Regions from separate parts of the Streptomyces sp. SAS_281 genome, predicted to be linked through region 2. Evidence: predicted binding sites of a transcription regulator. Region 2 holds the regulator's gene; the other holds the start of a gene.
The links. Region 2 encodes HrcA, which represses chaperone genes, less so after heat shock. Its sites were predicted from a motif close to TTNGCACTCNGNNNNNCNGAGTGCNAA; they were not measured.

Region 1 (4,628 bases), on a different contig from region 2:
CAGGGCTGTTCGCGCAGCCAGGTGACCACCGCCAGGCCGTCGGCGGGCTCGTTGCGCCAGAGGTGGAACGCTCCGCCCGAGCCACCGGTGCCCCGGCAGCTCTGCAGGACCACATGGAAGCCCTGTTCGGCGAAGAGGATGCCGTACTGCGGGGACCACGGCACTCCCCGCCCGTACGGCGTACGGACCAGGAGGGTGGGGAAGTCGCCCTCGGCGCGCGGGAAGTAGTGGTCGGTGACCAGCGGGCTGCCGTCGGCGGCGGGAACCGTCAGTCCGCGCTCCACACCCACCTTGTGGCGCGCGGCGGGCAGCCCGCGCCAGGAGGCGCGCATCAGCCGGGAGGCGAGCGGCGGCTTCGCGGACGACGGCGTCCATGCGGCCCGGGGGCGGGCGTCGTGCGTCGGTCGGGTCATCTTCGCCTCCATCGGTACGTCATACGGCGGCGCGGCAGCACCGCTCTCCATTCTCGTACTAAGTACGAGAATACTGGATGCTTGGATGGACCGCGGAGGCGACCCGGGTGAGAGAGGCTGACAACGTGACCCGCACCGAAGGTGCCGGAGGCATCGATCCGCGCGTGCTGTGGCGGGAGCAGGACCGGCCCCGGCGCGGGCGCCGACCCGCGTTCAGCCGCGAGGCGATCACGGCCGCCGCCGTCGCCGTCGCGGACGCCGAGGGGATCGACGCGGTCACCATGCGGCGGGTCGCCGCCGAGGTGGGCGCCGGCGTCATGTCGCTGTACAGCTACGCCCCTGACAAGGAGACGCTGCTCGACCTGATGGTCGACCACGTCTCCGGCGAGCTGCCCACGTCGGACCCGCTCACCGGCGACTGGCGCGCCGACCTGAAGACCATCGGCCGCCACCAGCGCGCGAACATGCTCCGCCACCCCTGGCTGCCCGCCGCCGTGCAGGCCCGCCGGTCCCTGGGTCCCCGCACGCTCGCCTTCGTGGAGCGCGCGCTGGCCGCCCTGCGGCCCAGCGGGCTCGACGGGGCGGCCCGTCTGGAGGTCTTCGCCCAGCTCACCTCGTTCGTGGCGGCCCAGGTCGGCTACGAGGTCGGCCGGGCGCGGGCGGCCCAGGACCCCGGCCGGAACGCCGCCGAGGCGCTCTACCTGGCCGAGGTCGCGGCCGACGGCGACCATCCGGAACTGGCCGAGGCCCTGGCGACGGCGGGCCGGCCCGTCACCCCCGACGCCATGTTCGACCGCTTCCTCACCCGCCTCGTGGACGGCCTCGACGCGGGCTGAGCCCGTACCCGTACACACGACGACGCCGGCCCCCGGGGACGAATCCCCGGGGGCCGGCGTCTTGGTACTGCTGGAACTGCTGACCCGTCAGGATCAGAAGTCCATGTCACCGCCCGGCATGCCGCCCGGAGCGGCCGCGGCGGCCTTCTCCGGCTTGTCGGCGATGACGGCCTCGGTGGTGAGGAACAGCGCGGCGATCGACGCGGCGTTCTGCAGGGCGGAGCGCGTGACCTTCGCCGGGTCGAGAATGCCCTCGGCGATCATGTCGACGTACTCACCGGTCGCGGCGTTGAGGCCGTGACCGATCGGCAGGTTGCGCACCTTCTCCACGACGACGCCACCCTCGAGACCACCGTTGACGGCGATCTGCTTCAGCGGGGCCTCGAGCGCGAGCTTGACGGCGTTGGCGCCGGTCGCCTCGTCACCCGAGAGCTCCAGCTTCTCGAAGACGGCCGAAGCCTGGAGCAGAGCCACGCCACCACCGGCGACGATGCCCTCCTCGACGGCGGCCTTGGCGTTGCGCACCGCGTCCTCGATGCGGTGCTTGCGCTCCTTCAGCTCGACCTCGGTGGCGGCACCGGCCTTGATGACGGCCACGCCGCCGGCCAGCTTCGCCAGGCGCTCCTGGAGCTTCTCGCGGTCGTAGTCCGAGTCGGAGTTCTCGATCTCGGCACGGATCTGGTTGACGCGGCCCTGGACCTGGTCGCTGTCACCGGCGCCGTCGACGATCGTCGTCTCGTCCTTGGTGATGACGACCTTGCGGGCGCGGCCGAGCAGGTCGAGACCGGCGTTCTCCAGCTTGAGGCCGACCTCCTCGGAGATGACGGTGCCGCCCGTGAGGATGGCGATGTCACCGAGCATGGCCTTGCGGCGGTCGCCGAAGCCCGGGGCCTTGACGGCGACGGACTTGAAGGTGCCGCGGATCTTGTTGACGACCAGGGTCGACAGCGCCTCGCCCTCGACGTCCTCGGCGATGATCAGCAGCGGCTTGCCGGACTGCATGACCTTCTCCAGCAGCGGAAGGAGGTCCTTCACGTTGCTGACCTTGGAGTTCACGATCAGGATGTACGGGTCGTCCAGGGACGACTCCATGCGCTCCATGTCGGTGGCGAAGTACGCCGAGATGTAGCCCTTGTCGAAGCGCATACCCTCGGTGAGCTCCAGCTCCAGACCGAAGGTCTGGGACTCCTCGACGGTGATGACGCCTTCCTTGCCGACCTTGTCCATGGCCTCGGCGATGAGCTCGCCGATCTGGGTGTCGGCGGCGGAGATGGAGGCGGTCGAAGCGATCTGCTCCTTGGTCTCCACGTCCTTGGCCTGCTCCAGGAGGGCGGCGGAGACGGCCTCGACGGCCTTCTCGATGCCCCGCTTGAGAGCCATCGGGTTCGCACCCGCGGCCACGTTGCGCAGACCCTCGCGGACGAGCGCCTGGGCGAGAACGGTGGCGGTGGTCGTACCGTCGCCGGCGACGTCGTCCGTCTTCTTGGCGACCTCCTTGACCAGCTCCGCACCGATCTTCTCGTACGGGTCCTCCAGCTCGATCTCCTTGGCGATGGACACACCATCGTTGGTGATCGTGGGGGCGCCCCACTTCTTCTCGAGGACGACGTTGCGACCCTTGGGGCCAAGGGTGACCTTGACGGCGTCGGCGAGCTGGTTCATGCCGCGCTCGAGACCGCGCCGGGCCTCCTCGTCGAACGCGATGATCTTGGCCATGTGAAGTGGTCCTCCCGGACAGGGGTGGATTGCTCCGGACCGAGTGGCGCCCGCGACGGACGGCCTGCGTGCCCTGCGGTTCCTTCCCCGCCTGGCGTGCGGGCCTCACCGGCCCGGTCCAAAAATTCTGTCACTCTCACCTGGAGAGTGCTAAGCCCAATGATTAGCACTCGACCCCGTTGAGTGCAAGCGCCCAAGGCTCCTTGAGGGGTGGTGGTCGGGCGACGGGAGGGCGCAAGCGCCTCCGGCCGGAGTGCGGACAACCTCCGACCGCCCCCGGCGCGCTCCCGGCACGACGAAGGGCCCGTACCCCTAGGTACGGACCCTTCGTACGAGCGTGGCGTCGCGGCCGACGTGCCGTGCCGCGCTTCAGCCGACGGCGAGCTTGACCATGTCCGCCTGCGGCCCCTTCTGGCCCTGCGAGATCTCGAACTCGACCCGCTGACCTTCTTCGAGGGTGCGGTACCCGTCCATCTGGATCGCGCTGTAGTGGACGAATACATCCGCACCACCGTCGACCGCGATGAAGCCGTACCCCTTCTCCGCGTTGAACCACTTGACGGTGCCCTGAGCCATGCCTAACTCCCCTGTAACGTGTGTGCGCCGAAGCGCGTCGACCGCGGCTGAATGTATCTGCCCAACTGCCCTGTGCGACAGGTCAATCGGACGACAATTCTGCGCAGCACCGATCGCCCGAATACGGGGAATTCATGAGCTTGCGGGGCAAGTCGGGCCCGGCAAAGGTGACTTATGGAACAAGAGGCCCGGGCACATTGGCTGCTTCTGATCGTGGCGCGGCGCATTCTCATATGCGAGGGGCACGGGCAGCGAAGGGGACTTCCCACACTCTACCCCGCTCAACCATGCAGAATTGCCCCCTCCGCTTCTCTCGCGGAGGGGGCAATTACGGTGACGCAGAGGAGTCGTTGACTCAGCAGCCGCCGGCCACGGCGGGGATGATCGAGACGCCGGCACCGTCCGGGGTCGCCGCGTCCAGGCCGCCTTCAAAGCGCACGTCGTCGTCGTTGACGTACACGTTGACGAAGCGGCGCAGCTTGCCCTGGTCGTCCAGCACGCGGGCGGCGATGCCCGGGTGGTCCTTCTCCAGCGAGGCGATGACCTCGGAGAGGGTCGCGCCCTCGGCCGGAACCTCGGCCTGGCCGCCGGTGTAGGTGCGGAGGATGGTGGGGATGCGGACCTTGACGCTCATGGCGGTGCCTTCCTGAATTCTCGGGTGGTCAGCTGGTGGCGAGTCCGGCGGCGCGGAAGGCGTCCAGGCTCGGGCGGATCGTGGCGGTCGCCTGTGAGGTGTCGGCCACCGCGTCCAGCGTCTTGAGGCCGTCACCCGTGTTCAGGACGACGGTGGTGAGCGCCGGGTCGAGCAGGCCGGCGTCGATCAGCTTCTTCGTCACGCCGACCGTCACCCCGCCCGCCGTCTCGGCGAAGATGCCCTCGGTGCGGGCCAGCAGCTTGATCGCGTCCACGACCTGCTCGTCGTTCACGTCCTCGACGGCGCCGCCGGTGCGGCGGGCGATGTCCAGGACGTACGGGCCGTCGGCCGGGTTGCCGATCGCGAGGGACTTGGCGATCGTGTTCGGCTTCTGCGGGCGGACCACGTCGTGACCGGCCTTGAAGGCGGTGGAGACCGGGGAGCAGCCCTCGG
Region 2 (4,628 bases):
AGTCCGCCGCGGCCAGCAGGCCGGCGACCTGCTTGGTGGTGGCCAGGTCCGCCACGTCGGGGAACAGCACCCGGCGCGACTGCTTGCCGGCCTCGCGGGCCGTGGCCCGCCATTTGGCCAGGGACTTGAGGCCGCGGTCGCCCTTCCACTGGGTGATGCAGCGCGCCGCCTGCCACGGGACGACCGCGTCGGCGCCGGTCTCGGTCATCGTCTCCACGGCGACCTCGCCCCGGTCCCCCTTGGGCAGGGCCTGGACGACGGTGATCCGCAGCGCGGGGCGCGGCTCCTCGTGGACGGGGTCCAGGTCGCCGACGATCAGCCGGTCCTTGCCTTCGGCGGCGCGCACGACGCCCTGGGCCCACCGGCCGCGGCCGTCCGTGAGGACGACCTCCTCGCCGGTGCGCAGCCGCTTCACGGAGACGGCGTGGCGCCCCTCGGGCCCGTCGAGGACGAACTCGGGGGCGTCCGGCAGGTGGTCGACGACGAAGACGGGTGCCGTCACTGCGTGCTCCTTGTGCTCACTGCCGTCCGTGCGGCGTCCAGTTCCTCGGCGAGCAGCCGGACCAGCCGGCCGGCGGGCAGCTCGCGGGCCATCCGGTGCCCCTGCCCGGCCCACAGCGCCATGCCCTGGGCGTCCCCGGCGCGGGCGGCGGCCTTGCGCAGTACGGAGGTCATGTGGTGGACCTGGGGGTAGGCGGCGGGGGCGTACGGGCCGTGCTCGCGCACGAAGCGGTTGACCAGGCCGCGTGCCGGGCGCCCGGAGAACGCCCTGGTCAGGGTGGTCCGGACGAACAGCGGGTTGGTCAGGGCCTGTTTGTGCAGGACGTGGGCGCCGGACTCCGGGCAGGCCAGGAAGGCGGTGCCGAGCTGGGCGGCGTCGGCGCCCGCCGCGAGGACGGCGGCGATCTGGGCGCCGCGCATCAGGCCGCCCGCGGCGACGACCGGTATCTGCACGGTCCCGCGGACCTGGGCGACCAGGCTCAGCAGCCCGGTCCCGCCGTCCTCGGTCGCCGGGTCGTCGTGGAACGTGGAGCGATGGCCGCCCGCCTCGGTGCCCTGGGCGCAGACGGCGTCGGCCCCGGCCCACTCGGCGGCCTGGGCCTCCTCCGGCGAGGTGACCGTGACGACGGTGTACGTACCGGCGGCCGCGAACGCGTCGAGCGTGTCGCGCGAGGGGCAGCCGAAGGTGAAGGAGACGACCGGGACGGGGGCGTCGAGGAGGACGGCGAGCTTGTCCTCGTATCCGTCGTCGCCGGGGACGTCCGGGTCGCCGAGCTCCGTCTCGTAACGGGTGGCCTCGCCCGTGAGCCGGTGGCGGTAGTCCTCCAGCACGGCGGGGTCCGCCGGTTCGCACTGCGGCATGAAGAGGTTGACGCCGAAGGGCTGCCCGGTCAGCCCGCGCACCTGCTGGACCTCGTCCCGCAGGGCGTCCGCCGTCTTGTAGCCGGCGGCCAGGAAGCCGAGCCCGCCGGCCTCGGAGACCGCGGCGGCGAGCTGCGGGCAGGACGGACCGCCGGCCATGGGGGCCTGCACGACGGGGTACCGGCAGAGAGCGGTCAGCGCGGAGGGCATGACCGCATCGTGTCATGTCCTTCCTGTCCCGTGATGCCCGCCCCGCGACAGCCTCCGGCGGCGGCGCGGTACGGACCCGGAGGCCGGGCCCGTACCGCGTGCGCGCGACCGTCAGCGGCCGTTGAAGGCGTCCTTCAGACGGGAGAACAGGCCCTGCTGGCCCGGCTGGAACTGGCCGGTGGGCCGCTCCTCGCCGCGCAGCTTGGCCAGTTCGCGCAGGAGGCGTTCCTGCTCCGGGTCCAGCTTCATCGGGGTGATCACCTCGACGTGCACGATGAGGTCGCCGCGACCCCCGCCCCGCAGGTGGGTGATGCCGCGCCCGTGCAGCGGGACGGACTGGCCGGACTGGGTGCCCGGCCGGATGTCGACCTCCTCCAGGCCGTCCAGCGTCTCCAGCGGCACCTTGGTGCCGAGGGCCGCCGCCGTCATGGGAATGGTGACCGTGCAGTGCAGGTCGTCGCCGCGGCGCTGGAACACCGCGTGCGGCAGCTCGTGGATCTCGACGTAGAGGTCGCCGGCGGGGCCGCCGCCGGGGCCGACCTCTCCCTCGCCCGCGAGCTGGATGCGGGTGCCGTTGTCGACACCGGCGGGGATCTTCACGGTCAGCGTGCGCCGCGAGCGGATGCGGCCGTCGCCGGCGCACTCCGGGCACGGGGTCGGCACGACCGTACCGAAGCCCTGGCACTGCGGGCAGGGACGGGAGGTCATGACCTGGCCGAGGAAGGACCGGGTGACCTGGGAGACCTCACCGCGACCGCGGCACATGTCGCAGGTCTGCGCCGAGGTGCCGGGGGCCGCGCCCTCGCCGCTGCACGTGGTGCAGACGACGGCGGTGTCGACCTGGATGTCCTTGGTGGTGCCGAAGGCGGCCTCGGAGAGGTCGATCTCCAGCCGGATCATGGCGTCCTGGCCGCGCCGGGTGCGCGAGCGGGGCCCGCGCTGCGACGACGTACCGAAGAACGCGTCCATGATGTCGGAGAAGTTGCCGAAGCCACCCTGGCCGAAGCCGCCCGCGCCGGCGCCGCCGGACTGCGAGAGCGGATCGCCGCCGAGGTCGTAGACCTGTTTCTTCTGCGCGTCCGACAGGACCTCGTAAGCGGCGTTGATCTCCTTGAACCGCTCCTGGGTCTTCGGATCGGGGTTGACGTCCGGGTGCAGCTCGCGGGCGAGCCTCCGGAATGCCTTCTTGATCTCGTCCTGGGAAGCGTCGCGGCGCACGCCGAGTACGGCGTAGTAGTCCGTGGCCACTTACGACTCCGCCAGGATCTGTCCGACGTAACGTGCCACTGCGCGTACCGCTCCCATCGTTCCGGGGTAGTCCATGCGGGTCGGTCCGACCACGCCGAGTTTGGCGACTGCCTCGTCGCCCGAACCGTAGCCGACCGCGACGACGGACGTGGAGTTGAGCCCCTCGTGGGCGTTCTCGTGCCCGATGCGTACGGTCATGCCCGAGTCCTTGGCCTCGCCGAGCAGCTTCAGCAGCACGACCTGCTCCTCCAGTGCCTCCAGCACCGGCCGGATCATCACCGGGAAGTCGTGTCCGAAGCGGGTGAGGTTGGAGGTGCCGCCGATCATCAGCCGCTCCTCCGTCTCCTCGACGAGGGTTTCGAGCAGGATCGAGAGGACGGTGGACACGGTTCCCCGGTCCTCGCTCTCGAAGGATTCCGGCAGGTCCTGCACCAGCTGCGGGACGTCCGCGAACCGGCGCCCCACCACCCGGCTGTTGAGCCGGGCCCGCAGATCGGCGAGGGAGGTCTCGCCGAACGGCGCCGGGCAGTCCACCAGCCGCTGTTCGACCCGGCCGGTGTCCGTGATCAGCACGAGCATCAGCCGCGCCGGGGCCAGGGACAGCAGCTCCACATGCCGCACCGTCGAACGGGTCAGCGAGGGGTACTGCACGACGGCGACCTGCCGGGTCAGCTGCGCGAGCAGCCGTACGGTACGGCCCACGACGTCGTCCAGGTCGACCGCGCCGTCGAGGAAGTTCTGGATGGCGCGGCGCTCCGGCGACGAGAGGGGCTTGACGCCCGCCAGCTTGTCCACGAAGAGCCGGTAGCCCTTGTCCGTCGGGATGCGCCCGGCGCTGGTGTGGGGCTGGGCGATGAAGCCCTCCTCCTCCAGCACCGCCATGTCGTTGCGGACGGTCGCCGGGGAGACCCCCAGCTTGTGCCGCTCGGTGAGCGCCTTGGAGCCGACTGGCTCCTCGGTCCCGACGTAGTCCTGGACGATCGCGCGCAGCACTTCGAGTCTGCGTTCGCTGAGCATCGCGCGCACACCTCCAGCTCTCCACGTCGGTGTCCCGGGCCGTTCCCGGGATTCCTCCTGGCACTCGGTGCGTACGAGTGCCAGCGATCCCCGGCAAGTGTACGGCGACGGGGTGGTGCCCTAGCAAGGGCGACCGGCCACCGTGCCGCCCGATCGCGCAGGTCGCTGCCGATAGCGTCGCCGCATGGATGCCTCTTGGGAAGACTTCGGATGGGAGCGGCTGGGTCACGGAACGGGCCGCCGGCGCCTTCCCCGCTGGGACGCGACGGCCCTGCTGGTGGCCGGTCCGGGCGGGGCGCTGCTCTGCGACACCGGCTCGTCACTGCGCGAGGGCGTGGAACTGCGCACCCAGGCCGAGGCGCTGCTCGGCCGGAGGGTGACGCACATCGCACTCAGCCACCCCCATTTCGACCATGTGCTGGGCACGGCGGCGTTCGCCGGTGCGCGGGTGTACGGCTCCGAGGGCGCGGCGGAGCTGCTGCGGCGCGGGGCGGACGAGCTGTACGCGGACGCGGTGGCCCAGGGCCTGCCCGAGGCGGACGCGGCCGGGTCCGTCGATGTGCTGGTCGCCCCGGGCCACGAGGTGCGCGGGGAGCTGGCGGTGGACCTGGGCGGCGGCCGGGAGGTGGTCCTGGTGAACATGGGCGCGGCGCACAGCGGCCACGACCTCGCGGTGCTGGTCCCGGGCTCACCCGCCCTGGTGTTCTGCGGCGACCTGGTCGAGGAGTCCGGCGAACCCCAGGCGGGCCCGGACGCCCGCCCGGCGCGCTGGCCGGCGGCGCTGGACCGGC

Region 1: groL (chaperonin GroEL) is a predicted target of HrcA. The motif match lies at 3,129-3,155, and genes of this name have one in related genera.

The regions. Positions count from the first base shown of each region.
Region 1 covers NZ_JBMNDO010000059.1:29,948-34,575, reverse strand. The annotation lists gene ACN6LM_RS22205 (CocE/NonD family hydrolase) at 1-413, opposite strand, end outside; gene ACN6LM_RS22200 (TetR/AcrR family transcriptional regulator C-terminal domain-containing protein) at 539-1,249, shown strand; gene groL (chaperonin GroEL) at 1,343-2,965, opposite strand; gene ACN6LM_RS22190 (cold-shock protein) at 3,335-3,541, opposite strand; gene ACN6LM_RS22185 (MoaD/ThiS family protein) at 3,897-4,175, opposite strand; gene thrC (threonine synthase) at 4,204-4,628, opposite strand, start outside.
Region 2 covers NZ_JBMNDO010000005.1:40,289-44,916, forward strand. The annotation lists gene ACN6LM_RS03620 (16S rRNA (uracil(1498)-N(3))-methyltransferase) at 1-502, opposite strand, end outside; gene ACN6LM_RS03625 (nitronate monooxygenase) at 499-1,572, opposite strand; gene dnaJ (molecular chaperone DnaJ) at 1,684-2,820, opposite strand; gene hrcA (heat-inducible transcriptional repressor HrcA) at 2,821-3,837, opposite strand; gene ACN6LM_RS03640 (MBL fold metallo-hydrolase) at 4,022-4,628, shown strand, end outside.